DNA from 3 places in the Pseudomonas sp. GD03903 genome. Region 3 is predicted to be linked to each of the others. Evidence: predicted binding sites of a transcription regulator. Region 3 holds the regulator's gene; each other region holds the start of a gene.
What was found. Region 3 encodes LexA, which represses DNA repair genes until DNA is damaged. Its sites were predicted from a motif close to CTGTNTNNNNANACAG; they were not measured.
Positions count from the first base shown of each region.

Region 1: the regulator LexA is predicted to act here: its motif matches at 2,881-2,896, upstream of recN (DNA repair protein RecN).
Region 2: the regulator LexA is predicted to act here: its motif matches at 1,929-1,944, upstream of imuA (translesion DNA synthesis-associated protein ImuA).

Region 1 covers NZ_JAOCBT010000008.1:233,429-243,313, forward strand. The annotation lists gene N5C91_RS15410 (outer membrane protein assembly factor BamE) at 1-514, opposite strand, end outside; gene fur (ferric iron uptake transcriptional regulator) at 611-1,015, shown strand; gene recN (DNA repair protein RecN) at 1,181-2,857, opposite strand; gene grpE (nucleotide exchange factor GrpE) at 3,059-3,622, shown strand; gene dnaK (molecular chaperone DnaK) at 3,713-5,629, shown strand; gene dnaJ (molecular chaperone DnaJ) at 5,752-6,882, shown strand; gene dapB (4-hydroxy-tetrahydrodipicolinate reductase) at 6,962-7,768, shown strand; gene carA (glutamine-hydrolyzing carbamoyl-phosphate synthase small subunit) at 7,957-9,093, shown strand; gene leuE (leucine efflux protein LeuE) at 9,137-9,790, shown strand; gene carB (carbamoyl-phosphate synthase large subunit) at 9,810-9,885, shown strand, end outside.
Region 2 covers NZ_JAOCBT010000024.1:22,382-32,266, forward strand. The annotation lists gene N5C91_RS27055 (ATP-dependent DNA helicase) at 1-1,100, shown strand, start outside; gene imuA (translesion DNA synthesis-associated protein ImuA) at 2,043-2,657, shown strand; gene N5C91_RS27065 (DNA polymerase Y family protein) at 2,665-4,074, shown strand; gene N5C91_RS27070 (error-prone DNA polymerase) at 4,071-7,163, shown strand; gene N5C91_RS27075 (hypothetical protein) at 7,219-7,977, shown strand; gene N5C91_RS27080 (hypothetical protein) at 8,109-8,483, opposite strand; gene N5C91_RS27085 (LysR family transcriptional regulator) at 8,594-9,529, shown strand; gene lysA (diaminopimelate decarboxylase) at 9,609-9,885, shown strand, end outside.
Region 3 covers NZ_JAOCBT010000027.1:31,506-41,390, forward strand. The annotation lists gene topA (type I DNA topoisomerase) at 1-1,922, shown strand, start outside; gene N5C91_RS28390 (DUF6586 family protein) at 1,990-2,511, shown strand; gene N5C91_RS28395 (hypothetical protein) at 2,624-2,863, shown strand; gene sulA (SOS-induced cell division inhibitor SulA) at 2,908-3,381, opposite strand; gene lexA (transcriptional repressor LexA) at 3,395-4,009, opposite strand; gene N5C91_RS28410 (TetR/AcrR family transcriptional regulator) at 4,261-4,977, shown strand; gene N5C91_RS28415 (L,D-transpeptidase) at 5,035-5,559, shown strand; gene nagZ (beta-N-acetylhexosaminidase) at 5,571-6,569, shown strand; gene N5C91_RS28425 (S-methyl-5'-thioinosine phosphorylase) at 6,717-7,454, shown strand; gene N5C91_RS28430 (CsiV family protein) at 7,590-8,249, opposite strand; gene mfd (transcription-repair coupling factor) at 8,262-9,885, opposite strand, start outside.

The DNA of each region.
Region 1 (9,885 bases), on a different contig from region 3:
GTTCCGGAGTTGGAATCGGCACGGTTTCCACCTGGTCGACTTCCTTCTGGATCTGCTCTTCCACGGAGCCGGGCTTGGCCGGTTCTTCCTTGGGCTGTTCGGGCTGCTGCTGGGTCGGCTGCGACGGCGTGGTGGCCGGGCTGCCTTCCTTGCCGAGGATCGACTCGTCGCGGCTGACGCCGGGCATGAAGTCGCCGTTCAGGCCGACCAGTTGGTCGTTCTGGCCAAAGTACAGGCTCATGCGCTCCTGCTGGCGCTGACCACCGCCGGGCTGGATGCTGTAGAGGTAGTCCCAGCGATTGGGGTGGAACGTGTCCACGATCAGGGGGTTGCCCATGATAAACCGCACTTGGCGCCGGGTCATTCCGGGCTTCAACTGGTCTATCATGTCCTGCGTTACAACGTTGCCCTGCTGGATGTCGATCTTGTAGACCCCCGGGAACGAGCAACCGGCGAGTGCGGCGAGTCCCAGCCCGAAAGCGAGACTGGTCAGCATGAGCTTGGCGTTTTGCATCAAGGGGTGACTTCCACTATCTTGGCTGAGCGACGAAATCCCGATCATACCTGTATTGAGAGATGCTGCGAAGCATTCCGCGCCGAGAAAGCACACATGGTTGAAAATAGCGAACTGCGCAAAGCCGGACTGAAGGTCACACTGCCGCGCGTCAAGATCCTCCAGATGCTCGATTCCGCCGAGCAGCGCCATATGAGCGCAGAGGATGTTTACAAAGCGCTGATGGAGGCGGGTGAGGACGTCGGTCTGGCCACTGTCTATCGTGTCCTGACCCAGTTCGAAGCCGCCGGCCTGGTGGTGCGCCACAACTTCGACGGCGGCCATGCCGTCTTCGAACTGGCCGACAGCGGTCACCACGACCACATGGTCTGCGTCGATACCGGCGAAGTCATCGAGTTCATGGACTCGGAAATCGAGAAACGCCAGAAGGAGATCGTCAAGGAGCGCGGCTTCGAGCTCGTCGATCACAATCTGGTGCTCTACGTGCGCAAGAAGAAGTAAGCGCACGCGGATGCAGAAACGGCGACCCTTGGGTCGCCGTTTTCGTTTGTGCAGTTCTTTTGTAGGAGCGAGCTTGCTCGCGAACCGCACGGCGCTGAATAGGCCGGGAAACCCGTTCGCAAGCGAGCTCGCTCCTACAAAGAGGCCCAAGGTGATTGGGAATGATCAGCCTTGTACGGCGGAGTCCACCATCTTGCGTGCGTGGGCCAGGGATTCCTTGGTCAGGTCGACGCCGCCGAGCATGCGGGCGATTTCCTCGATGCGTTCGGCCTTCTTGAGATTGGCCACGGCGGTGCGGGTTTCGCTGGTGTCGCGGTCCTTGTGCACGAACAGGTGCTGGTGGCCCTGGGCAGCGACCTGCGGCAGGTGGGTAACGGTCAGTACCTGGCCGCGATCGCCAAGGCGACGCAGCAGCTGGCCGACCACTTCGGCGGTGGGGCCGCCGATACCGACGTCCACTTCGTCGAAGACCAGGGTGGGGGTGCGCGAGGTTTGTGCCGTGATCACCTGGATCGCCAGGCTGATGCGCGACAATTCGCCACCCGAGGCGACCTTGGCCAGGCCCTTCATCGGCTGCCCGGGGTTGGCGCTGACCAGGAACTCCAGTTGCTCCAGGCCGCTGACCTGCGGTTCTTCCGAGCTGGTTTGGCGCAGTTCGATGGCGAAGCGCCCGCCGGGCATGCCCAGGCGCTGCATTTCCACTTCCACGGCCTTGGCCAGATTCGGTGCCGCGTCCTGGCGGATATGGCTGAGCTCGTCGGCTTTCTCCTGGTAGTGGCGGGCATAGGCGGCCAGTTCGTCGCCCAGGCGCTCCACGGCTTCGTCGTCGGCGTTCAGCGCTTCCAGTTCGTCCAGCAGGCGCTGTTGCAGGTCCTGCAGCTCGTGTGGCTGTACGCGGTGCTTGCGGGCGAGGCTATAGATGGCGTCCATGCGCTCTTCCAGCTGTTGCAGGCGCATGGGGTCGGCATCGAAGTGATCGACGAAGCGGTTCAGCTCGCCGATGGCTTCTTCCACCTGGATCTGCGCGCTGGACAGCAGGTTCACCGCTTCGCCCAGGGCGGCCGGTTGGCTCTGGAAGGCGGTGAGCCGATTGAGGCTGGAGGTCAGCGCTGACAACACATTGCCGGCATCGTTTTCACTGCACAGCTCGACTACCTGGCGGCAGGCTGCGATCAGGCTGCCGGCGTTGCTCTGGGTCTTGTGTTCGGCTTCCAGTGACTCCAGCTCGTTGTCGCCCAGGCCGAGGTTTTCCAGTTCTTCCAGCTGATAGCTGAGCAACTGGTGGCGGGCACGCTGCTCGTCACCGTTGCGCGACAGGCGGTCGAGCTCCTGGCGGGTCTGCTTCCAGCGCTGCGCGGCGAGGTGTACCTGGCGCGCCAGATCCTGGCTGCCGGCGTATTCGTCGAGCAGGCGGCGATGGGTGTCGGCCTTGAGCAGCGACTGGTGCTCGTGCTGGCTGTGGATGTCGATCAGCAGTTCGCCCAGATGCTTGAGGTCGCCCAGCGGGCAGGGCGTACCGTTGATGTAGGCGCGCGAGCGGCCTTCGGCGGTAATCACCCGGCGCAGGATGCACGGGCCGTCCTGTTCCAGGTCGCGCTCGGCGAGCCAGTCGCGGGCCTCGGCAATCGCGCTGACATCGAAGCTGGCGAGAATGTCCGCCTTGTCGGAGCCAGGGCGTACCGCGCCGCTGTCCGCCCGGTCGCCCAGGGCGAGGCCAAGGGCGTCGAGCATGATCGACTTGCCGGCGCCCGTCTCGCCGGTGATCACGGTCATGCCGGCGGCGAGCTCGAGATCGAGGTGCTCGACGATGGCGTAGTTGTGAACGGAAAGATGAACCAGCATGGGCGGTGGCTCCGTAGATAGGTCTGGTTATTTATACAGTATTTTTTGTCGCTGGCAATTCCCTCCGCGTCGCCGATATGCCGGCCCCTGAAGTGCCGGCCCTTGAAGTCGGAGAAAGGCGCCCCATATACACGGCAGAGCCGCGGACCATTGGGTTCGCCTTGTTTTCAAAGGCTTATTTTCTTTTTTTAGGAGAGTGGCATGTCTGACGAACAACAGACTCAGGATTCCCAGTTCAACGAGCAGCCGGACGCCGGCGCTACCGGGGATCTGAACGCCCGCGTGCTGGAACTGGAAGAACAGGTCGCCGCGGCGAAGGATCAGAGCCTGCGCGCCGTTGCCGAGCTGCAGAACGTCCGCCGTCGTGCCGAGCAGGACGTGGAGAAGGCGCACAAGTTCGCCCTGGAGAAATTCGCCGGTGACCTGCTGCCGGTCGTCGATACCCTCGAGCGTGCGCTGGAGATGTCGAATCCGGAAGACGAGGCGATCAAGCCGATGCGCGAAGGCATCGAGCTGACGCTGAAGATGTTCCACGACACGCTGGTGCGCTACAACCTCGAGCCAGTCGACCCGCACGGCGAGCCGTTCAACCCGGAACATCACCAGGCCATGGCCATGGAAGAGAGCATCCGTCTCGAGCCGGGCAGCGTGGTCAAGGTGTTCCAGAAGGGTTACCTGCTCAATGGTCGCCTGCTGCGCCCGGCAATGGTCGTGGTCAGCAAGGCACCGGAACAAACTCCGCCTTCGATCGACGAGAAGGCTTGAAATCCACCACCCGGTCCCCATCTGGGTAATCAACCGAGCCAAAGACCCGCAACAGGGTCAGCGCGGAATCTAATTTCTGGAGAGTGAAATATGGGCAAAATCATTGGTATCGACCTGGGGACCACCAACTCCTGTGTGTCCATCCTGGAGAACGGTAACGTCAAGGTCATCGAGAACGCCGAAGGCGCTCGTACCACCCCGTCGATCATCGGCTACGCCAACGACGGCGAAATCCTGGTAGGTCAGCCGGCCAAGCGCCAGGCTGTGACCAACCCGACCAACACCCTGTACGCGGTCAAGCGCCTGATCGGCCGTCGCTTCGAAGAAGAAGTCGTACAGAAAGACATCAAGATGGTCCCGTACAAGATCGTCAAGGCTGACAACGGCGACGCGTGGGTCGAGGCCAAGGGCCAGAAGATGGCTCCGCCGCAGGTCTCCGCCGAAGTCCTGAAGAAGATGAAGAAGACCGCCGAGGACTACCTGGGCGAGCCGGTCACCGAAGCGGTCATCACCGTTCCGGCCTACTTCAACGACAGCCAGCGTCAGGCCACCAAGGACGCCGGTCGTATCGCCGGTCTGGACGTCAAGCGCATCATCAACGAACCGACCGCGGCTGCGCTGGCCTATGGCCTGGACAAGGCCAAGGGCGACCACACCATCATCGTCTACGACCTGGGTGGCGGTACCTTCGACGTTTCCGTGATCGAGATCGCGGAAGTCGACGGCGAGCACCAGTTCGAAGTACTGGCCACCAACGGTGACACCTTCCTCGGTGGTGAAGACTTCGACCTGCGCCTGATCGACTACCTCGTCGAGGAGTTCAAGAAAGAATCCGGCATGGACCTCAAGGGCGACCCGCTGGCCATGCAGCGCCTGAAGGAAGCTGCCGAGAAGGCCAAGATCGAGCTGTCCTCGACCCAGCAGACCGACGTCAACCTGCCGTACGTCACCGCTGATGCCTCCGGCCCGAAACACCTGAACGTCAAGGTTTCCCGCGCCAAGCTGGAATCCCTGGTGGAAGACCTGGTCACCCGCACCATCGAGCCGTGCCGCGTTGCGCTGAAAGACGCAGGCCTGGACGTCTCGAAGATCGACGAAGTGATCCTGGTCGGCGGCCAGACCCGCATGCCGCTGGTGCAGAAGACCGTTGCCGAGTTCTTCGGCAAGGAAGCGCGCAAGGACGTCAACCCGGACGAAGCCGTTGCCATGGGTGCTGCCATCCAGGGCGCGGTACTGGCCGGCGACGTGAAGGACGTGCTGCTGCTCGACGTCACCCCGCTGACCCTGGGTATCGAAACCCTCGGTGGCGTGATGACCGCGCTGATCGACAAGAACACCACCATCCCGACCAAGAAGTCGCAGGTGTTCTCCACTGCCGATGACAACCAGGGCGCCGTGACCATCCATGTGCTGCAGGGCGAGCGCAAGCAGGCCGGGCAGAACAAGTCGCTGGGCAAGTTCGACCTGGCCGACATCCCGCCGGCTCCGCGCGGCGTGCCGCAGATCGAAGTGACCTTCGACATCGACGCCAACGGCATCCTGCACGTCGGCGCCAAAGACAAGGCCACCGGCAAGCAGCAGTCCATCGTGATCAAGGCCTCCTCCGGTCTGTCCGAGGACGAGATCCAGCAGATGGTCCGCGACGCCGAGGCGAATGCCGAGGAAGACCGCAAGTTCGAGGAGCTGGCCGCTGCCCGCAACCAGGGTGATGCGCTGGTCCACGCCACTCGCAAGATGGTCACCGAGGCTGGCGACAAGGCCACCGCCGAGGAGAAAGCCGCCATCGAGAAAGCCCTCGGCGAGCTGGAAGTTGCCGTGAAAGGCGACGACAAGGCCGAGATCGAGGCGAAGATGAATGCGCTGTCCCAGGCATCCACTCCGCTGGCGCAGAAGATGTACGCCGAACAGCCGCAGCCGGGTGCTGCCGCTCAGGGCGAGGCCGCTGACGACAAGGCTGGCGACGATGTCGTCGACGCCGAGTTCGAAGAGGTCAAGGAGAACAAGTAAGCCGCGTGCTTGCTTCCGCTCCGGCGCACCGACCAGCGTGTCGGTGCGCATGAAACGTCACGCGGGGGCTTGCTCCCGCGTTGGCGTGTCTGGGGGAGAGGTTTTCAAGGTGCAAAGAATTTATGGCCAAACGTGATTTTTACGAGGTACTGGGTGTCGAGCGTGGCGCCAGCGAAGCGGACCTGAAGAAGGCCTATCGCCGGCTCGCCATGAAGTTCCACCCGGACCGCAATCCCGGCGACAAGGAGGCCGAGGATAAATTCAAGGAGGCCAACGAGGCGTACGAAGTCCTGTCCGACGCCAGCAAGCGTGCGGCCTACGATCAGTACGGCCACGCCGGTGTCGACCCGCAGATGGGTGGCGGCGGAGCTGGCTTCGGTGGCGCGAGTTTCTCGGACATCTTCGGCGATGTCTTCAGCGACTTCTTCGGTGGCGGTGGTGGACGCGGCGGCTCCCGTGGCGGTCCGGCCCGTGGCGCCGATCTGCGCTACACCCTCGATCTGGACCTGGAAGATGCCGTTCGCGGCACCACCGTGACCATCCGCGTTCCGACCCTGGTTGGCTGCAAGACCTGCAGCGGCAGCGGCGCCAAGCCTGGTACCACGCCGGTCACCTGTACCACTTGCGGTGGTATCGGCCAGGTGCGCATGCAGCAGGGCTTCTTCTCGGTGCAGCAGACCTGCCCGCGTTGCCATGGCAGCGGCAAGATGATCACCGACCCTTGTGGCTCCTGCCATGGTCAGGGCCGTGTGGAAGAGCACAAGACCCTGTCGGTGAAAGTCCCGGCTGGCGTCGACACCGGTGACCGCATCCGCCTGACCGGCGAAGGCGAAGCCGGTGCTCATGGTGGCCCGGCGGGCGACCTGTACGTGGTGGTGAACGTGCGCGAGCACGACATCTTCCAGCGCGATGGCAAGCACCTGTACTGCGAAGTGCCGATCAGCTTTGCTGATGCTGCGCTGGGCGGCGAGCTGGAAGTGCCGACGCTCGATGGTCGCGTGAAGCTGAAGATCCCTGAAGGTACCCAGACCGGCAAGCTGTTCCGTCTGCGCGGCAAGGGCGTTGCCCCGGTGCGTGGCGGCGGTGCTGGCGACCTGATGTGCCGTGTCGTGGTGGAGACTCCGGTGCAGTTGGACAAGCGCCAGCGCGAGCTGCTCGAGGAGTTCCGCAATACATTGCAGGGCAACTCTTCCAACTCGCCCAAGGCCAGTGGCTGGTTCGAGGGCATGAAGCGCTTCTTCGACGACCTTTAACTTCTGCGGCAGGCGGTGGGTGGCAGGCTTCAGGAGTCTGTCGCCTGCAGCCTGCGGCTTGCAGCCTGGAGCTGTTTTTATGCGACGTATAGCTGTAATGGGTGCCGCCGGGCGCATGGGCAAGACCCTCATCGAGGCCGTGCAGCAGACTGGTGGCAGCGCTGGCCTGACTGCAGCGGTGGACCGCCCGGACAGCACCCTGGTGGGTGCTGACGCGGGCGAGCTGGCCGGCCTGGGCCGTATCGGCGTGCCGCTGTCGGGCGATCTCGCCAAGGTGGTCGACGAGTTCGATGTGCTGATCGACTTCACCCACCCGACCGTGACCCTGAAGAACCTGGAAGTCTGCCGCAAGGCCGGCAAGGCCATGGTTATCGGTACCACTGGCTTCTCCGCGGCGGAGAAGGAACTGCTGAACGAAGCGGCGAAAGACATCCCGATAGTCTTCGCGGCCAACTACAGCGTCGGCGTGAACCTCTGCCTGAAGCTGCTCGACACCGCCGCCCGCGTTCTGGGTGACGATGTGGATATCGAGATTCTCGAAGCGCATCACCGCCACAAGGTCGATGCGCCGTCCGGCACCGCGCTGCGCATGGGCGAAGTCGTTGCCAATGCACTGGGGCGTGATCTGGAGAAGGTCGCTGTCTATGGTCGCGAAGGCCAGACCGGTGCTCGTCCGCGCGAGACCATCGGCTTTGCTACCGTGCGTGCCGGCGACGTGGTGGGCGACCACACCGTGCTGTTCGCCGCCGACGGCGAACGCGTGGAAATCACCCACAAGGCCTCGAGCCGCATGACCTTTGCCCGTGGCGCCGTGCGTGCCGCGCAATGGCTGGAAGGGCAGGCCAACGGCCTGTACGACATGCAGGACGTACTCGGCCTTCGCTGAGCGGCATGGCCGTACGTCGTGCAAAAGGTGGACCATGATGTCGCATTTCTGTAAACTACAGCTTTAGTGTGTCCACTAAAAGCAGCGCAGCATGAATCACATAAAAAGCGGGATGACTTCTTCTGATGTCATCCCGCTTTTTTACAATCTGCGCACGCCCAGCCAGGCTTGAACTACGGGAGGTCTTCTTGACTAAGCCAGCCATACTTGCACTTGCCGACGGCAGCGTTTTTCGCGGTGAAGCCATCGGCGCCGACGGTCAGACCGTCGGAGAGGTGGTGTTCAACACCGCCATGACCGGCTACCAGGAAATCCTTACCGATCCTTCCTACGCCCAACAGATCGTCACCCTGACCTACCCGCACATCGGCAACACCGGCACTACCCCGGAAGACGCCGAGTCGAACAAGGTCTGGGCTGCCGGCCTGATCATTCGCGACCTGCCGCTGCTCTCCAGCAGCTGGCGCGACAAGCAGTCCCTGCCGGACTACCTGAAAGAGAACGGCACCGTCGCCATCGCCGGTATCGATACCCGTCGCCTGACTCGCATCCTGCGCGAAAAGGGTTCGCAGAACGGCTGCATCCTGGCTGGCGACGACGCCACCGAGGAAAAAGCCCTCGAACTGGCGCGCGGCTTCCCGGGCCTGAAGGGCATGGACCTGGCGAAAGTCGTGTCCTCCACCGAGAAGTACGAGTGGCGCTCCAGCGTGTGGAACCTGGACACCGACAGCCACCCGGAAATCGCCGCCGCCGACCTGCCGTACCACGTGGTCGCCTATGACTTCGGTGTGAAGCTGAACATCCTGCGCATGCTGGTCGCCCGTGGCTGCCGCCTGACCGTGGTGCCGGCGCAGACCCCGGCCAGCGAAGTGCTGGCTCTGAATCCGGACGGCATCTTCCTCTCCAACGGCCCTGGCGACCCCGAGCCTTGCGACTACGCCATCCAGGCGATCCGCGAGTTCCTCGACACCGAGACGCCGATCTTCGGCATCTGCCTGGGTCACCAGCTGCTGGCTCTGGCTTCCGGCGCCAAGACTGTGAAAATGGGCCATGGCCACCATGGCGCCAACCACCCGGTGCAGGACCTGGATTCGGGCGTGGTGATGATCACTAGCCAGAACCACGGTTTCGCCGTGGATGAAGCGAGCATGCCGGCCAACCTGCGTGCCACCCACAAATCGCTGTTCGATGGCACCCTGCAGGGCGTCGAGCGCACCGACAAGGTGGCCTTCAGCTTCCAGGGTCACCCGGAAGCCAGCCCCGGCCCGCACGATGTGGCTCCGCTGTTCGACCGCTTCATCGCGGCGATGGCCGAGCGCCGCTGAGTCCCGGCTGTTTTCGAGAGAGACGGAAGAGGGAAAGAAGATGATGCCGACCCTGGGAATCACCGACCTCTGGACCTACGTCCTGGGTACGTTGTTCATCGTCCTGCTGCCGGGGCCGAACTCGCTGTTCGTCCTCGCCACCGCCGCCCAGCGCGGCGTGGCCTCGGGCTACCGGGCGGCGAGCGCGGTGTTCCTCGGCGATGCGATCCTGATGTTCCTGTCGGCACTGGGTATCGCCTCGGTCCTCAAGGCCGAGCCGATGCTGTTCCTGGGCCTGAAGTACGTCGGCGCCGCCTACCTGTTCTATCTGGGCATCGGCATGCTCCGTGGTGGCTGGCAGAAGCTGCGCCACCCACTGGAAGCGGCCGCCGCGCCGGCCAGGGAAGTGGACGTCAACCAGCCGTTCCGCAAGGCACTGCTGCTGAGCCTGTCCAACCCCAAGGCGATCCTCTTCTTCATCTCCTTCTTCATCCAGTTCGTCGACCCGGGTTACGCCTATCCCGGCCTGTCGTTCCTGGTGCTGGGTACGATCCTCGAGATCATCAGCGCCCTGTACCTCAGCTTCCTGATTTTCTCCGGTGTGCGTCTGGCGGCCTGGTTCCGTCGGCGGCAACGGCTGGCTGCCGGCGCCTCGAGTGGCGTCGGCGCCCTGTTCGTCGGCTTTGGCGTGAAGCTGGCCAGCGCAACCCTTTCCTGAATATTGCAACGAGAGTCCCATGCCCAAGCGTACAGACATCAAGAGCATCCTGATCCTCGGCGCCGGCCCGATCGTCATCGGCCAGGCCTGTGAGT
Region 2 (9,885 bases), on a different contig from region 3:
TGCTGGAGCGCGTCGGCCGGCACTGGAACCAGATGCACCGCGACCAGGAGGTCGACTACCAGATCTACCCGACGGTGCCGGACCTGTTCATCGCCGCGCTGCAGAAAGCCGTCAGCGCCATCACCGACCACCTCACCGACCAGCCCACCGGCAACGAGGCCGAACTGCTGCGCTTCTACCTCGATGCCATGCTGTTCTGCCGGCTGGCCGAAGCCTACGGACCGCACTCGCTGTTCGACATCACCCGCCACGACGGCAGCGGCCAGCGCACACTCTCCACCCTATGCCTGCGCAACGTGGTGCCGGCGCCCTTCCTCGAACCGCGCTTCGAGGCGGCCCACAGCACCACGCTGTTCTCCGCCACGCTGAACCCGGCCAATTACTACGCCGACCTGCTCGGCCTGCCGGAAGACACCACCTGGCGCGAAGTGGAATCGCCCTTCCGCGCCGAGCAACTGGAAGTCCACGCGCTGAGCAACCTGTCCACCCGCTACCAGCACCGCGAGGCCAGCCTGTCGCCGATCAGCACGCTGATGGCCCGGCAGTTCCGCGCACGCCCCGGCAACTACCTGGCGTTCTTCAGCAGCTACGCCTACCTGCAGCAGGCGCTGGAGCGCTTCGCCGCCGAGCACCCGGATATTCCGCGCTGGGTGCAGTCGCGCAGCATGAACGAGATCGAGCGCCAGGCCTTCCTCGACCGCTTCACCCCGCACTCGCAGGGCATCGGCTTCGCCGTGCTCGGCGGCGCCTTCGGCGAAGGCATCGACCTGCCGGGCGACCGCCTGATCGGCGCCTTCATCGCCACGCTGGGCCTGCCGCAGGTGAACGAGGTCAACGAGGAGATCAAGCAGCGCATGCAGGGCATGTTCGGCGACGGCTACGACTACACCTACCTGTTCCCCGGCTTGCAGAAGGTCGTCCAGGCGGCCGGCCGGGTGATCCGCACGCCGACGGATTCGGGGGTGATTTACCTGCTCGATGATCGATTCAACCAGCCCGCCGTGCGGCGGTTGTTGCCGGGGTGGTGGAAGCCAGAGCGGCTGAAGTTCGTTGCCGATCCGCCGCAGTTCAAGGCGCCGCTGGGGTATCTGTTGCTGTAGCCCATCGCCTGGCATTCCCTGCAGGAGCGGAGCATGCCTGGCTTCGGGTTGGGCGTTTCTGCGCCGCTTAGGTGTACGCGCAGGCTTCTTGTTTCGCCCCCTCGGGCGAGTCACTTTTCTCAAACGCCAGAAAAGTAACCAAAAGCGCTTGCCCCGACATACGGCCCGGCTTCGCTGGGTTCCCCCTCGCCGCCACCATTTTAGGGGCACGCCGCGAAGGGCCATCCCTGGCCCATCGCGGCTCTGGCGGCATCCATGCCGCCAAACCCCGAAAATGGTGGCGTCGAGGGGCCTCCTGTAAGGGGCGGTTGCGCGCCTGGACCTATGGTTTTTCTTTGTTGTTTTTTCGTGTTGTCTCGACCAAGCACATCGCGGAGAAGCTGCGCTCCTATGAACGAACAGCTCTGGATTTGGATTAGGTTTGGCCCTTGAAGATTTCCAGAGAAATATCCACACACGCCGAACGCCCCTTTCAGGAGGCCTCGTTGAAGCGGAGTTTCAGGGGTTGAGCGACATGGATGTCGCGAGAGCTGCGATGGGCCAGGGATGGCCCGTCGCAGCGTGCCCCTGAAACTTCGCTTCAACGAGGGAATTTTTCGCTTAAGCGAAAACCGGATGGAGGGGCAAGACCTTTGGTTACTTTGCGTCGTTTGGCAAAGTGACTCGCCCGAGGGGGCGAAACAGGAAGCCTGCGCGCACTCCGGCGCGACGCGGGAAACAAAAGCGCGAGGCACACACATCGCGGACGGAGTCCGCTCCTACAGAACGCCAGCGCACCCAGCCCCATCCAGACCAACCGCCATTGACGGCGCCACCCCACCGGATAAACTGTACATCCATACAGTTATTTCCGAGCAACCCCATGCAACACCCACCCATCCTTCGCCCCCGGCCCTTCTGCCGGGCGCATGAGCGTCGCCGCTCGCCGGCCGGGAGGCCGTGATGGGCAGCGTGGTCGCGCTCGACACCCTGTTCCACCAGCGCCAGGTCTGGAAAGGCCAGCCCCAGGGCCTGCCACCCAGCCAGCAGCCCACCGGCCACCCTACGCTGGACGCAGCCCTGCCCACGGGCGGCTGGCCAGAAGCCGCGCTCAGCGAAATCCTCCTGGCCCAGGAAGGCGTCGGCGAACTTCAACTGGTCTGGCCGACCCTCGCGCGGCTCAGTGCAGCCGGCGAGCGCATCGTGCTGGTCGGCCCACCCCACGTGCCCTACCCGGCAGCCTGGCAGGCGGCCGGTGTGCTGCTCGACCAACTGAGCATCGTCCGCGCCACAGGTCGAGATGCCCTCTGGGCCGCCGAGCAGTGCCTGCGCTCGGGCAGCTGTGGCGCCGTGCTGTGCTGGCCGCAGCAGGCCGACGACCGCGCCCTGCGCCGCCTGCAGGTAGCTGCCGAGACCGGGCAGACCCTGGCCATCGCCTACCGCTCGCAGCGTGAAGCGCTCAACCCATCGCCCGCCGCACTGCGCCTGGCGCTGGACGCCACCCCGGCACAGCTGCGCGTACTCAAGTGCCGTGGCGGGCTGGCGCCGGCGCGGCCCATCCCGTTGCCCTGGCACTGAGGCCGGCATGCTCTGGGCCTGCATTCTCCTGCCGCAACTGGCGATGGACGGCGCGCTCCGTGGCCGTCCCGAGCCGGACGCGGCCCTGGCGCTGCTCACCGGACCAGCGCAACGCCGCGTGCTGCAGGCGGTGAACCCGGCGGCACGGGCGCTGGGGCTCAAGCCCGGCCAGTCGCTCACCGCCGCCCAGGCTCTGAGCCGCGATTTCGAAACCGCCGAGTACGACCTGGGCGAAGTGCAGCGCTGGCAGGACCTGCTGGCCGCCTGGGCCTACGGCTTCAGCTCGCAGGTCAGCCAGCACTACCCGCGTGCGCTGCTGATGGAAGTACAGTCCAGCCTGCAACTGTTCGGCCCCTGGCCGCGCTTCGAGGCGCGGCTGCGCGAGGAGTTGAGCGCCCTGGGCTTCCGTCATCGCATCACCGCCGCGCCCAATCCAGCCGCCGCACGCATCCTCGCCAATGGTCACGACGGCGTGGCAATCCACGACAACCAGCAACTGCACCAGTACCTGGGCAGGATGCCGCTGGAGCGCCTGGGCCTGGAGCGCGACGCCGCCACTTCGCTGGGCCGCATGGGCCTGCGCAACCTGCAGCAACTGCTCGCCCTGCCGCGCGAGAGCCTGGCCCGGCGCTTCCCGCCGCAGGTATTGCGGCAGGTCGATACCCTGCTCGGCCAGCGCCCGCTGGCCCTGGAGTTCTACCGGCCGCCGGACAGCTTCGAGTCGCGCATCGAGCTGAACTTCGACGTGGAATCCACCCAGGCCCTGCTCTTCCCGCTGCGCCGCCTGACCGCCGACCTCGGCGCCTTCCTCGTCGGGCGCGACAGCGGCGTGCAGCGCTTCGTCCTGCACCTGGAGCACCACGACGGCCCGGACACCCAGATGCCGGTGGGCCTGCTCAGCGCCGAGCGCGAAGCGGCGATGCTCTTCGAGCTGAGCCGTGGCCGCCTGGAGCAATTGCAACTGCGCGCCCCGGTGCACAGCGTGCGGCTACTGGCCGAAGACCTGCCGCCCTTCGTGCCGCAGCACCGCGAGCTGTTCGACGACCGCCCGCAGCAATCCCAACCCTGGGAACAACTGCGCGAACGCCTGCGCGCGCGACTGGGCGACGACGCCGTGCACAGCCTCGGCGGCCTCGCCGACCATCGCCCGGAGCGCGCCTGGCAAGGCAACGCCACGCCACACCTGCCCATTGCCGAGGTCCCGCGCCCCGGCTGGCTGCTGGCAGAGCCGCAACCGCTGCGCGAGTTCGCCCCGACTTTGCTGGCCGGGCCTGAACGCATCGAATCCGGCTGGTGGGACGGCGAGGACATCCGCCGCGACTACTACCAGGTACGCACCCGCAGCGGGCAGCGCGCCTGGGTGTTTCGCCCGGTGGGCGAAGACGGCCCGTTGCTGCTGCACGGCTGGTTCGCATGAACGCGCCGGATGAAGGCCCCGGCTACGCCGAGCTGCACTGCCTGTCCAACTTCAGCTTCCAGCGCGGCGCCTCCAGCGCCGCCGAGCTGTTCGGGCGAGCGAAGAAGCTCGGCTACCGCGCCCTGGCGATCACCGACGAATGCAGCCTGGCCGGCATCGTCCGCGCCTGGCAGGCCTCGAAGGAAACCGAGATCCCCCTGATCACCGGCAGCGAACTGAGCATCGAGCAGGGCCCGAAACTGGTGCTGCTGGCGGAGAACCTCACTGGCTACGAAAACCTCTGCCGCCTGCTCACCCATGCCCGCCGTCGCGCCGAGAAAGGCAGCTACCGTCTGGTGCGCGCGGACTTCGACGACAACCTCGAGCACCTGCTGGCGATCTGGCTGCCGCGAGACGACCAGGACGTTGACGGCCTGTGGCTGCGCGAACGCTTCCCCGAGCGCCTGTGGCTGGGCGTCGAACTGCACAAGGGCCCGGACGACGCCGGCAAGCTGTGCCGCCTGCGCGAACAGGCCGCGCGCCTGGCCATCCCCGCCGTGGCCTGCGGCGACGTGCACATGCACATCCGTGGCCGCCGCGCCCTGCAGGACTGCATGACCGCTATCCGCCAGCACCTGCCGGTGCACGAGGCCGGACAGTACCTCTATCCCAACGGCGAGCGACATCTGCGAACGAAGGAGGCGCTGGCGGCGATCTATCCGGCCGAGTTGCTGGCGGAGACGCTGAAGATCGCCGAGCGCTGCAGCTTCAATCTCGGTCAACTGGATTATCAGTATCCGCGCGAGCTGGTGCCCGAAGGCCACACGCCCACCACCTGGCTGCGGGAGAAGACCGAGGAAGGCATCCTGTGCCGCTGGAAAGACGGCGCCAATGCCGCCGTCCGCCAGCGTGTCGAGGATGAGCTCGCGCTGATCGCCGAGCTTAAGTACGACAGCTACTTCCTCACGGTCTACGACATCGTCGCCTTTGCCCGCAGCCAAAGCATTCTCTGCCAGGGACGCGGCTCGGCGGCCAACTCGGTGGTCTGCTTCGCCCTGGGCATCACCGAGCTGGACCCGACTCGCGAGCACGTGCACCTGCTGTTCGAACGCTTCATCTCCCGCGAGCGCAACGAGCCGCCGGACATCGACGTCGACTTCGAGCACGACCGCCGCGAGGAAGTCATCCAGTACGTGTTCCGCCGCTATGGCCGCACGCGCGCCGCGCTCACCGCCGTGGCCAGTACCTACCGTGGCGCCGGCGCGGTGCGTGACGTAGCCAAGGCGCTGGGATTGCCGCCGGATCAGGTCGGCGCGCTGGCCGACTGCTGCGGTGCCTGGAGCCGCGAAGCGCCGCACACCGACCGCCTGCGCGAAGCCGGCTTCGATCCGGAGAGCCCGATCCTGCGGCGAGTGCTGGCGCTGACCGGGCAATTGGTCGGTTTCCCCCGGCACCTGTCGCAGCACCCCGGCGGTTTCGTCATTTCCCAGCAACCGCTGGAAACCCTGGTGCCGGTGGAAAACGCCGCCATGCCCGAGCGTACCCTGATCCAGTGGGACAAGGACGACCTCGACGCCGTCGGTCTGCTCAAGGTCGATGTGCTCGCTTTGGGGATGCTCAGTGCCCTGCGCCGCTGCTTCAACCTGATCGCCGACTATCGCGGCAAGCACTGGACCCTCGCCACCCTGCCGCAGGAGTGCAAGGAGACCTACGCGATGATCAGCCGCGCCGACACCGTGGGCGTGTTCCAGATCGAGTCCCGCGCGCAGATGGCCATGCTGCCGCGCCTGCGACCCGAGACGTTCTACGATCTGGTGATCGAAGTCGCCATCGTCCGTCCCGGCCCGATCCAGGGCGACATGGTGCATCCCTACCTGCGCCGGAGGAACAAGGAAGAGCCGGTCGTCTATCCCTCCGAGGAACTCAAGCCAGTATTCGAGCGCACCCTCGGCGTGCCGCTGTTCCAGGAACAGGTGATGCAACTGGCGATCATCGCCGCCGAATACACGCCCGGCGAAGCCGACCACCTGCGCCGCTCCATGGCCGCCTGGAAACGCCACGGCGGCCTGGAGCCGCACCGCCAACGGCTATTCGAACGCATGACCGCCAAGGGCTACGAGCAGGAGTACATCGCGCGCATCTTCGAACAGATCAAGGGCTTCGGCAGCTACGGTTTCCCCGAATCCCACGCCGCCAGCTTCGCCCTGCTTACCTACGCCAGCTGCTGGCTGAAATGCCACGAGCCGGCGGCCTTCACCTGCGCACTGATCAACAGCTGGCCCATGGGTTTCTACAGCCCCGACCAGTTGCTGCAGGATGCCCGCCGCCATGGCCTGGAGATTCGCCCGGTGGACGTGCGCCACAGCCACTGGGACTGCACCCTGGAACCCATCGCCGAACGCCAGCCGGCGATCCGCCTCGGTTTGCGCATGGTGCGCGGGCTGCGTGAAGAAGTCGCCGATGCCATTGCCCAGGCCCGCGAGCAACGCCCCTTCGCCGATGCCGCCGACCTCTGCCTGCGCGCCCACCTGGATAACCGCGCCCGCGAGCAACTGGCCGACGCCGGCGCCCTGCGTGGCCTCGCCGGCCACCGGCACAAGGCGCGCTGGGCGATCGCCGGGGTCGAGCCGCAACTGCCGCTGTTCGCCGGCCAGGTCACCGAAGAAGCACCGGTCAGCCTGCCGCTGCCCAGCCGTGGCGAAGACCTGCTCACCGACTACGCGACCCTCGGCACCACCCTCGGCCCACACCCCATGACCCTGCTGCGCGGCGCCCTCAGGGCCCGCCGCTGCCGCAGCTCGCGGGACCTGTTCAAGCTCGAAGCTGATCGCCCGGTGCGTGTCGCCGGCCTGGTGGTCGGCCGGCAACGGCCGGGGACGGCCAGCGGCGTCACCTTCGTCACCCTGGAAGACGAGTTCGGCATGATCAACGTGATCGTCTGGCGCGACCTTGCCGAACAACAGCGCCGCCCCTTCCTCAGCGCCCGCCTGATGCAGGTGGACGGCACCCTGGAAGCCAAGGACGGCGTGCGCCATGTGATCGCCGGGCGGCTGACGGATTTGAGCGGATTGCTGGAAGGGCTGGATGTGCGCAGCCGGGATTTCCACTAGCCACCGGCTCGCAGCGGTATCATGTGCCCCAGTCATGCAAACCCTGGATGGACCCATGAAATCGAACGGACGCTCGCTGCTCTCCCTGCTTTTCGCCGCTCTCGCCAGTACCGCCCAAGCCGCCGACACCACGCTGCCCGCCGGGGAATACCTGGCCAAGGGCGGATGGGGCAGCCTGATCATCCAGAAGGCTGTCAATGGCCAGCAGAGCTTCAGCCTCGAATCCCTCGGCGCTAACGGCCATTCCTGCTCGCTGGACGGCAGCATCCGCAACGGCGAAGCCAACCTGCGCGAGGACTGGCAGGAAGGCGTCTGCAACGTGAAGTTCAAGCTGCAGAGCAACGGCATCGAGGTCGACAACGAGCAGAACGAGAGCTGCCGGGGCTATTGCGGCGCCCGTGCCAGCTTCGGCGGCAGCTACCTGAAGCCGGCAGCCGGCTGCAGCACTGCGGCCCTGCGCCAGACCCGCAATCGCTTCAAGAGGCTCTATGACAGCAAGGACTACGCCGGCGCCGAGCGCCTGCTCGCTCCGCTGCTGAGCGACTGCAAGGCCACCCTCCACTGGCTGGAGGAACTCACTACCCGCAACGACCTGGCCCTGACCCAGGCCAAACTCGGCCAGGGCAAGGCTTGCCGCAGCACGCTGGAGTCGATAATCGAGGATGCCAAGCGCTACGGCGGCCCCCAGGAGGACAACACGGCCATCTGCGACAGCGGCGATCGCTACCTGCCCCCGGCAGATTGCGACGGCTACCTGCGACAGGTCCGCGCCGCCAAGACCAACCTCGGCTGGTGCGAACGCGCCGGGGGTTGATCCCCCAAGGCGGCGGATAACGCTTGAGGCGTTATTCGCCCTGCAGAGTCCGGCGGCGCCAGGAAGTCTTGCAGGAATACTGCTTCGTAGGATGGCGTGGAGCGCAGCGATACCCATCCTACCGGGAGCGCTCAGCCTCCCAGCAGGTAGATGACCAGCTCGGCCACCGACAGCGAGAACAGGTACGGCCCGGTGAAGCCCACCCAGATCAGCAGCGCGAAAGGCGCGTAGAGCACAACCAGTACCACGCGGGCGCGGCAGCTGCGGAGCATCAGCCAGAATATCTGCCCCAGCGCGAACAACGCACTGCACAGGACGGCGGGAACCAGGATGGCGTGGAAGCGGCCGTAATCGCTCAGCGCCCCGATATCACTGCCCAGCACCAGGAACATCGCCAGCGCCATGCCCGCCGCGGCGAGCGCCAGGGCCAGCGCAGCACCCGCCAGGACCCAGAACGCCAGACGTGCGAGTCCGGGTTCACCGGGCAAGGATCGTTCGCCTTCCATCAGCCTTGTCGCTCCTTTCAATGACGGCCCGACACTACACAACCCCGGCCGATTTGCCGAGACCGCGCGGACACCTTACGCTGCCGCCATCCCCCCTTCCGGCTCCGAGCATGATCAGCCTCCGCCATATCGAAGTCTTCCGCGCCGTCATGACTACCGGCAGCGTCACCCGTGCGGCGGCCTTCCTGCATACCAGCCAGCCCACCGTCAGCCGCGAGCTGGCGCGGCTGGAGCAACTGGTCGGCTTCGAGCTGTTCCTGCGCGAGCGCGGGCGGCTGGCGCCGACGGCGCGGGCGTTGATGCTGTTCGAGGAAGTGGAGCGCTCCTTCAGCGGACTGGAGCGCATCGTCGCCTTCGCCGGCAGCCTGGGGCAGTTCGCCGAGGGCAAGTTCTCCATCGGCTGCCTGCCGGCGCTATCCCAGGCGCTGCTGCCGGAAGCCTGCAGACGCTTCAGCCGGGAAAACCCGGCCATCAGCCTGGAAGTCGCGGCGCTGGAGTCGCCGCATCTGGAAGAGGCCCTCAGCGCCCAGCACCACGACATCGGTCTGATCGAGAACGACGACGCCCCGCGCGGCACCGAGCTGCAGCCGCTGCTGGCAGTGGACGAGGTGTGCATTCTCCCGGATGGCCACCCGCTGCTGGCCCGCGAGCGCCTGGAAGCAACGGATTTCGCCGGCCAGCCCTTCGTCAGCCTGGCCACCAGCGACCGCTATCGGCACCTGATCGACGCGGTATTCCTCGGCGCCGGCGTGCAGCGGCAGATGCAGGTGGAAACCCACAGCGCCGTCTCGGTGTGCAGCATGGTCCGCGCCGGACTGGGCCTGGCCGTGGTCAACCCGATCACCGCGCTGATGTTCCAGGGCCAGGGCATCCAGCTGCGCCCGCTGGCGTTCTCGCTGCCGTTCCAGGTGAGCGTGGCGAAGCCGCTGTACCGCCCCGCTACGCCGCTGCGCGAGCGCTTCGTCGCGGCACTTCAGGCAGAAGCTGGCGTGCTGGTGCAGCGCCTGCGCGAAGCCGGCGTTGGCTGCACCCTATATCAAAAATGAATTGACCGAATAACAAGCGGCATTATTCAGCCAGACAAAGGCCCGGTAGACTAGCGGCATCTACTTTCGGAGCCCATTCATGACTTCCCTCGCCCTGCCCCGCGCCGAACAGCTCGCCCTGCAATTCGGCACCCCGCTGTGGATCTACGACGCCGCCACCATCCGCAGCCAGATCGAGCGTCTGAAGAGCTTCGATATCATCCGCTTCGCCCAGAAGGCCTGCTCCAACCTGCACATCCTGCGCCTGATGCGCGAACAGGGGGTGAAAGTCGACGCCGTTTCCCAGGGCGAACTGCTGCGTGCCCTGGCCGCCGGCTACTCGTGCCGCGAGGATGAATCCGAGATCGTCTTCACTG
Region 3 (9,885 bases):
CCGACCTCGGCACGCCGAAGAACGACAAGGTCCGCTTCGAGGTGGTGCGCGAGAAGGGCGAAGCCTTCAAGCCGCTCAATGAAGCGCAGGCCATGGCCGCCCTGGAGAAGCTCAAGGCTTCCAGCTACAGCATCGCCAAGCGCGAAGACAAGCCGACCTCGAGCAAGCCCTCGGCGCCTTTCATCACTTCCACCCTGCAGCAGGCCGCGAGCAATCGCCTGGGCTTCGGTGTGAAGAAGACCATGATGATGGCCCAGCGTCTCTACGAAGCCGGCTACATCACCTATATGCGTACCGACTCGACCAACCTGTCGGCCGACGCCATCGATATGGTGCGCGGTTTCATCGACAGCGAGTTCGGCAAGAAATACCTGCCGGCCAAGCCGAACTTCTACTCCAGCAAGGAAGGCGCCCAGGAAGCGCACGAAGCGATTCGTCCTTCCGACGTCAACCTGCGTCCGACCCAGCTGTCGGGCATGGAGCGCGACGCCGAGCGCCTTTACGACCTGATCTGGCGCCAGTTCGTGGCCTGCCAGATGCCGCCGGCCGAGTACCTGTCCACCACCGTCAGCGCCGCTGCCGGTGACTTCGAGCTGCGCGCCAAGGGCCGCATCCTCAAGTTCGACGGCTACACCAAGGTGCTGCCGCAGCAGAGCAAGCCGGGCGAGGACGACGTCCTGCCGGTCATGAACCAGGGCGACGCGATGAAGCTGCTCAAGCTCGACCCGAGCCAGCATTTCACCAAGCCGCCGGCACGCTTCTCCGAAGCCAGCCTGGTCAAGGAGCTGGAAAAGCGCGGCATCGGCCGTCCGTCCACCTATGCGGCGATCATCTCCACCATCCAGGAGCGCGGCTACGTCACCACCCACAACCGCCGCTTCTACGCGGAAAAGATGGGCGACATCGTCACCGACCGCCTCAACGAGAGCTTCTCCAACCTGATGGACTACGGCTTCACCGCCGGCATGGAAGAGAACCTCGATGACGTGGCCCAGGGCGAACGCGACTGGAAAAACGTGCTGGACGAGTTCTACGGCGACTTCCGCAAGAAGCTCGACCTGGCCGAGGCTGCCAACGACGGCATGCGCGCCAACCAGCCGACCCTGACTGACATCCCCTGCCGCGAGTGCGGCCGGCCGATGATGATCCGTACTGCTTCCACCGGCGTATTCCTCGGCTGCTCCGGCTACAGCCTGCCGCCGAAAGAACGCTGCAAGGCGACCGTCAACCTGATTCCGGGTGACGAGATCGCCGCGGATGACGAGGGCGAGTCCGAGTCCCGCGTGCTGCGTGGCAAGCATCGCTGCCCGATCTGCAGCACCGCGATGGATGCTTACCTGGTCGACGAGAAGCGCAAGCTGCACATCTGTGGCAACAACCCGGATTGCGCCGGCTACGAGATCGAAGAAGGCCAGTACCGCATCAAGGGTTACGAAGGCCCGAGCCTGGAATGCGACAAGTGCGGCAGCGAGATGCAGCTCAAGACCGGCCGTTTCGGCAAGTTCTTCGGTTGCACCAACCCGACCTGCAAGAATACCCGCAAGCTGTTGAAGAATGGCGAGCCTGCACCGCCGAAGATGGACGCCATCCGCATGCCGGAACTCAAGTGCGAGAAGGTGGACGACATCTACGTACTGCGTGACGGCGCTTCCGGCCTGTTCCTGGCTGCAAGCCAGTTCCCGAAGAACCGCGAGACCCGCGCTCCGCTGGTGGCCGAGCTGATCCCGCACAAGGAAGAGCTGGATCCGAAGTACCACTTCCTGCTCGCCGCGCCGGCAAAAGATCCGGATGGCCGCCCGGCGGTGATCCGCTTCAGCCGCAAGACCAAGGAGCAGTACGTGCAGTCCGAGGTCGACGGCAAGCCCACCGGCTGGCGTGCTTTCTTCGACGGCGGCAAGTGGAAGGTCGAAGACAAGCGCTGATGGAAGGCGCGCCCCGCCGAGGCGGGGCGTGCTTATACTGCCGAAGTCGACTGCAGAGGGCCCGGTCATGGCGAACGAACTCTATACCCGCACCAACCAGAAGCTGTTCTTCGCCGGTCTTGCCCTGGAAGCCTGGCGCAGCGCCGAAACGGCGCGTGCGATGAATGCCCAGGCGCGCATCCAGGCCGAGCGCGAAGCGGCGCTGTTCCATCTCTATGGTGCCGTGCTGGGTGTGGCCCATGAGATCGCCGGTTACTACCGCCTACCTCAGGCCGGTGCGCCGCGCGTCGAGATGCTGCTGAACGCCGAGGTTCTGGCCGCCGCTCCAAGCCCTGAGCTGGCGGAAATGGTCGAGCTGGCGCAGTCGCCAGAAGCCTGGCTGGGTCGCCTGCTGGCTGCCTATGCCGCGCTGTTCCAGCCGCCGAGCGAACCGAAGAAAGCCAAGGTCGATCCGACCCAGCCGCTGATCCAGGCGGTGAATGTCGACGACGAAGCGCCGATCGAGCTGGGCAACGACGAGCTGGAAACCTGGCGCAAATCCCTGAAGGAACTGGTGCTGCGCTTCCGCGCATCGCTCACCGAACTCTGACCCTCACCCTGACTCACGCGGAGCCGGCCTTCCGGTCGGTCCGTGAAAGCTTTGGCTAGGGTGCGGCGGATGTGGCTGTTACACTACGCGTTCTGCTGTGGAGAACGTCGCTATGCCAACCTCATTTCTGGAAATTGTCGAGCTGCCTGACGGGCGTATCGTGCTGCGTCGCGCGGACGAGGAGGAGGCGCTGGTGACCCTGGAGTTCTCCGCCGATGCCAAGGGCTTCCTGCAGGGTCAGCATATCGAGATCGCCAAGGCGATGTTCAATGTCGGTGTGCAGATGGCTGGCCGTCTCGCCGAGGGCGGAGACATGGGCGTGGACGACGAAGGTCCGCGCGTACTGCACTGAGTTCTGCCGCTTCGCCGCGCTCGCGGCGAAGCTTCCCGATCAGATCATCCCAGACGAATATTCAGGCTCTGCGCCTGGCCGGCGACGGCGGCGCGGGATAGTTGCGTGCGCGCTTTGGCGCTGAGATTCAGCCAGCTCACCACGGTGTGGCTATTGCCCAGGCGCAGCGCCTCGCAGGCCAGCGCCTGGGCGGCGGCCTGATCGCGGGCTGGCAGCAGCAGGATGCCCTGGCGGTTCAGGCCTGCCTTGCGCAGCCAATCCGGAGTCAGGCTCGACGGTGGGGCGATCAATGTCAGCCAGCGCGAGTCGCTCTCTTCACTGAGCTCGCGGAGCATCGGCGCCAGCAGCGTCAGGCATTGACCGGGGAGGCCACGCAGGGCGATTTCACTGAAGGCGCTCTCGTCGGCGGTGGGCTCGTCTTCCATCAGCTCCGGGAGCAGGGGAGCAGTACCGCTTGCCCAGAGTGCTTCCTGGAAGAGCGGGAGTTGCGGCAGGTTCTGCGGCTGCGGGTACTGCATGGATGTCTCCTGTTCAGCGACGGATCACGCCGACGCTCAAGCCTTCGATGACCAGTTCCTGTTCCTTGAGGTCGACCTCGATGGGGGCGAACTCCGGGTTTTCGGCGAGTAGCCAGACCTTGCTGCCTTCACGCTTGAAGCGCTTCACCGTTACCTCTTCACCCAGGCGGGCGACCACGATCTGGCCATTGCGCGCCTCGCGGGTGACGTGCACGGCGAGCAGGTCGCCGTCCATGATGCCGACATCCTTCATGCTCTGGCCGCGTACGCGCAGCAGGTAGTCGGCTGGCGGGTTGAAGAAGGTGGGATTGATCCGGCAGGTGTCGTCGACGTTCTGCTCGGCCAGGATCGGGGCGCCAGCGGCGACGCGGCCGATGATCGGCAGTTCATCGTCATTGGCAGCAGCCTTGGGTTCGAAGCCGGGAATGCGGATGCCGCGGGAGGCGCCCGGGGTCATTTCGATGGCGCCTTTGCGGGCGAGGGCCTTCAGGTGCTCCTCGGCGGCGTTGGGCGACTTGAAGCCGAGTTCCTGGGCGATTTCCGCACGGGTGGGCGGGTAGCCGTTGGCTTCCAGGCAGCGTTTGATGAAGGCGAGGATCTCGGCTTGGCGCGGCGTGAGCTTCAGCATGTCCATACTCTGGCTTTTTATACAGTGACTGGAATTATATACAGTGATGGCGGGCTGGCAATGCTTTTATCGCATGCGGCTGTCAGTGGTACGTTCGTGCATGTAACCTTTGGGCGTTGGCAAGCGTCTTGCTGCTAATAAGGTGTCTCGTCGCATTGCCATGATATTGGTAACAATCCATCGCACTTTGCTTGACAATACAAGACGCTGAAACGTATGTTTCAAACAAGTGTTTGTCAGGCGGAGTAGCCATGGCCCAGTCGGAAACCGTCGAACGCATCCTGGATGCTGCGGAACAGCTGTTCGCGGAGAAAGGCTTCGCCGAAACCTCCCTGCGTCTGATCACCAGCAAGGCGGGTGTGAACCTCGCGGCGGTGAATTATCACTTCGGCTCGAAGAAGGCGCTGATTCAGGCGGTTTTCTCGCGCTTCCTCGGGCCGTTCTGCGCCAGCCTCGAAAAGGAGCTGGATCGCCGCCAGGCCAAGCCCGATGCGCCGCGTGCCACCCTGGAAGAACTGCTGGAACTGCTCGTCGTCCAGGCCATGGCCGTCAAGCCTCGCAGCGGCAATGACCTGTCGATCTTCATGCGCCTGCTGGGGTTGGCGTTCAGCCAGAGCCAGGGGCACCTGCGCAAATACCTTGAAGAAGTCTATGGCAAGGTTTTCCGCCGTTTCATGCTGTTGGTGAATGAGTCGGCCCCGCGCCTGCCGCCGCTGGAGTTGTTCTGGCGCGTGCATTTCATGCTGGGTACCGCAGTGTTCAGCATGTCCGGTATCAAGGCCCTGCGCGCCATGGCCGAGAACGATTTCGGCGTGAATACTTCCATCGAGCAGGTGATGCGTCTGATGGTGCCGTTCCTGGCCGCCGGGATGCGTGCCGACAGTGGCGTCAGTGATCCTTCGCTGGCTGGCGCGCAGCTCAAGCCGCGCAGCAAATCCAGCAGCGCGCCCGCACCCGCCAAGGTTTGAACCTGGGCCCGGCCTTGCGCTGGGCTGCATCGGCCTGATCGGCTACAGTAGCCGGCCATGGCTGATCTCGATCTTCTCCATATTTCCCTTGCTGACCAGATGCTCTACGGCTTTGCCGCGGGGCGTCTTGTCGTGCGCTTCCCTGTATCCAGCGCCGCCAACGGCGCTGGGGAATGCAATGGTTCCGGATGCACGCCGCGCGGCTTGCACCAGGTTCGCGCGCGCGTCGGCGAGGGGCTGCCCAAAGGTGCGGTGCTGAAAGGGCGACGCTGGACCGGCGAGGTCTGGACGGCCGGGCTCCACGATGAGTTTCCCGGCCGCGACTGGATCCTTTCGCGCATCCTCTGGCTCAGCGGCTGTGAGCGGGGCCGCAACCGGATGGGTGAGGTCGATACCTTCCGCCGCTACATCTACCTGCACGGAACGCCGGACTGCGAGCCCATGGGCACGCCGCTGTCCCACGGATGTATCCGTCTGCGCAACGACGACCTGCTGGAACTCTTTCCCAGAGTTCCCCTCCATTGCCGGGTCCGAATCGAAGAAGCCGCCTGCCCCGAGTGGCGCGTGGCGCAATTGAATTGAAAGGAATGTACATGCAAGGCTCACTGATGCTCGACATCGGCGGCACCTGGCTCACTGCCGAGGACCGCCAGATCCTGCGCCAGCCGGAAGTCGGCGGCCTGATCATATTCGCCCGCAACATCGAGTCGCCGCGCCAGGTGCGCGAGCTGATGGCCGCCATCCGCGCGGTGCGCCCCGACCTGCTGCTCGCGGTGGATCAGGAGGGGGGCCGGGTGCAGCGCCTGCGCCAGGGATTCCTGCGTCTGCCAGCAATGCGTGCCATCGCCGATAACCCCAACGCCGAACGACTGGCTGAGCAGTGCGGCTGGTTGATGGCGACCGAGGTGCTGGCGGTGGGGCTCGACCTGAGCTTCGCTCCGGTGCTGGATCTGGACCACCAGCGCAGCGCCGTGGTCGGCAGCCGCGCCTTCGAAGGCAATCCCGAGCGTGCCGTTGCGTTGGCTGGAGCGTTCATCCGTGGCATGCGCGCCGCCGGCATGGCCTCTACCGGCAAGCATTTCCCTGGCCATGGCTGGGCGGAAGTCGACTCCCATGTGGGGATCCCCGAGGACGAGCGCACGCTGGAGCAGATTCGCGCCGTCGACCTGGTGCCATTCCAGCGTCTTTCCGGCGAGCTGGATGCGCTGATGCCGGCACACGTGATCTACCCGCAGGTCGATCCGAATCCGGCCGGCTTCTCCCGACGCTGGCTGCAGGACATTCTGCGTGGCGAACTGGGCTTCGACGGGGTGATCTTCAGTGATGACCTGTCCATGGCTGGCGCCCATGTGGTCGGCGATGCCGCCAACCGCATCGAGGCTGCGCTGAGCGCAGGCTGCGATATGGGGCTGGTGTGCAATGACCGCGCCTCCGCCGAGCTGGCCCTGAGCGCCCTGCAACGCCTGAGGGTCACCGCGCCGCAGCGCCTTGAGCGCATGCGTGCCAAAGCCTGGCCGGGCATCGAATACAAGCAGCTGCCGCGCTGGCAACAAGCCGTGGGTGAGCTGCGTGCCGCACAACTGATCGACTGATAGCGATCTGCTGCGCGTCGGCATAACTGCGTTGGAAGGCTGGATCAGACTGCTCATTGACCTGAAGTCAACTCCGCGTCCAATCCATCCTTCCGCCTTGTTCTGCTCTAGCTCGCGCGATCGCAGGGATAATTTGAGGATAGAAGCATGACTGTCTACGCCATCATCGGCGGTACCGGTCTGACCCAGCTGGAAGGGTTGACCCTGAAGGACGCCATCGAACTGGACACCCCTTACGGCTCGCCCTCGGCGGCCATCCAGCGCGGCGAATTTGCCGGGCGCGAGGTGCTGTTCCTCGCCCGTCATGGTCATCCGCATCGCTTCCCGCCGCACCAGGTGAACTACCGTGCCAACCTCTGGGCGCTGCAGCAGGCCGGTGCCGAAGCCATCCTGGCAGTGAACGCCGTGGGCGGCATTCACGCCGCCATGGGCAGTGGTCACCTGTGTGTGCCGCACCAGATCGTCGATTACACCTGGGGGCGCGAACACACCTATTTTGCCGGCGACATCGAGCATGTCACGCACATCGATTTCAGCCATCCCTACGACGAGCCGCTGCGCCTCAAGCTGATCGCCGCCCTGCAGGCGTTGGGCTATGCGTACAGCAGCCATGGCGTGTATGCCGCGACCCAGGGCCCGCGCCTGGAGACCGTGGCAGAAGTCGCCAAGCTGGAGCGCGACGGTTGCGACATCATCGGCATGACCGGCATGCCCGAGGCGGCGCTGGCCCGTGAGCTGGACCTGCCATACGCGTGCCTGTCCTTGGTGGTCAACCCGGCGGCAGGCAAGTCCAGCGGCATCATCACCATGGCCGAGATCGAGCAGGCGCTTCACGAAGGCATCGGCAAGGTGCGTGAGGTGCTCGGGCGCGTGCTGGTGAGCTGAGCCAATACTGTAGGAGCGAGGGGGACGCCTAGTTCTTGCTCACGAACCGCTTGGCACCGCGCCTAGCGGGTTCGCGAGCAAGCTCGCTCCTACGAAGAGCAAAGTAAAAAGCCCGGCGAATGCCGGGCTTTTTTGTTATTGCGCGGGCTGTGCCGGCGGCGGGGCGTCGAAGCCGCCGTCCGCCGGAGCGGCCGGCGCGGGCTGCTGCGGTGCGTCAGGGCCGGTCGGCGCCTCGTCTTCCATGCCGGGCGGCGGGGCGGAGGCGGGTTTGGCATTGAGCGGGGTGACCTTGATCAACATGCCCAGGCTGGGGTGATCGAGGTAGGTCAGCACGCTGTTCTTCAGGCTGGCTTCCTGGACCATGTGCTGGCTGGCGGCGAGCAGGCCGTCCTGGCCGAACTGGTTGATCCAGAAGTCGGTCTGGGTGTTCACGAAGCGCTGTTGGCTGAGGGTGACGGTGCCTTCCACCGGGAAGTGGCCGTCACGCTGGGCGCCCTCGGTCAGGGAAACCTTCACCGGGTTGGCATCGATCTCCTGGCGCCAGGCCTTGTGCATCAGCACCTGGAAGCCTTCGTTCTGCTTGAGCTTGGCGACCTGGGCGTCCATCGCTGTGGGCCGCGAGCTATCCGGGCCAGGCGGTTGCGCGGCCTTGGCCCAGTCATCCGGGGCAGGGCGACTGGCGAGCACGACGTCGCCGGACTGCTGGAAGAGGATCAGCTCTACCTGGTAAGGCTCGGCAAAGGCCGCCGGAGACAGCAGTGCCAGCGACAGCAGCAGGGGTTGGAACAGGCGCATTGCACGGAATCCTTAGTGAGTCTGTGGCGTGAGGCGCTCGAGCAGCGCCTCCAGCGTGTTGAAGCGTTCTTCCGGGCGCTCCATCGGCACCTGGAACTTGAAGAGGGTGGCCCCTTCGAATTTGTACCGATTGGGCTGGCTCTGGATCATCTTGATCAGCACCAGCGGGTCGACGCAGGTATCGGCGGCGAATTCTACCCGGCCTCCCTGGGGGCCGGCATCTACCTTGACGATCCCGAGCTTTTCCGCCTGCAGTTTCAGCAAAGTCAGACGGATAAGGTTCTTCGCCGGCTCCGGCAGCAGGCCGAAACGGTCGATCATTTCCACCTGCAGCTCGCGCAGGCCGTCTTCGTCGGCGGCGTTGGCGATACGCTTGTAGAGGATCAGGCGGGCGTGGACGTCCGGCAGGTAGTCTTCCGGGATCAGCGCCGGCACGCGCAGGTTGATGTCCGGGCCGCCGCCCAGCGGCTGTTCCAGGTTCGGCTGCTCGCCCTTGCGGATGGCCTTTACGGCGCGCTCGAGCATTTCCATATAGAGCGTGAAGCCCACGGCCTGGATCTGCCCGCTCTGACCATCGCCGAGCAGTTCGCCGGCGCCGCGGATTTCCAGGTCATGGGTGGCCAGCACGAAGCCGGCGCCAAGGTCCTGGGCGTTGGCGATGGCTTCCAGGCGCTTTTCGGCGTCCGGGGTCATCTGCTTGCGCGGCGGGGTCAGCAGGTAGGCGTAGGCCTGGTGGTGGCTGCGGCCGACGCGCCCGCGCAGCTGGTGCAGCTGGGCCAGGCCGAACTTGTCGGCGCGCTCGATGAGGATGGTGTTGGCACTGGGCACGTCGATGCCGGTCTCGATGATGGTCGAGGCCACCAGCACGTTGAAGCGCTTGTGGTAGAAGTCGCTCATCACCCGTTCCAGGTCGCGCTCGTTCATCTGCCCGTGGCCGATGCCGATACGCGCTTCGGGAACCAGCTCCGCGAGGTCGCGGGCGCACTTCTCGATGGTCTTCACTTCGTTGTGCAGGAAGTACACCTGGCCGCCGCGCAGCAGTTCGCGCAGCAGGGCTTCCTTGATCACCGACTTCTGCTCTTCCATGACGAAGGTGCGCACGGACAACCGGCGCGCCGGTGGCGTGGCGATGATCGACAGGTCGCGCATGCCGGCCACGGCCATGTTCAGGGTGCGCGGGATCGGCGTGGCGGTAAGGGTGAGAATGTCCACCTCGCTGCGCAGGGCCTTGAGCTGCTCCTTCTGCCGTACTCCGAAGCGGTGTTCCTCGTCGATGATCACCAGGCCGAGGTTCTTGAACTTGACGTCGTCCTGCAGAAGCTTGTGGGTGCCGATGACGATGTCGACCTTGCCCTCGGCGAGCTGACCCACGGCGCCTTCGACTTCCTTGGCAGACTTGAAGCGGCTCATCACCTCGACCGTCACCGGCCAGTCGGCGAAGCGGTCGCGGAAGCTGTTGTAGTGCTGCTGGGCGAGGAGGGTGGTGGGCACCAGCACGGCGACCTGCTTGCCGCTGTGCACCGCGACGAAGGCCGCGCGCATGGCTACTTCGGTCTTGCCGAAGCCCACGTCGCCGCAGACCAGACGGTCCATCGGCTTTTCCGAGAGCATGTCGGCGACCACTGCTTCGATGGCG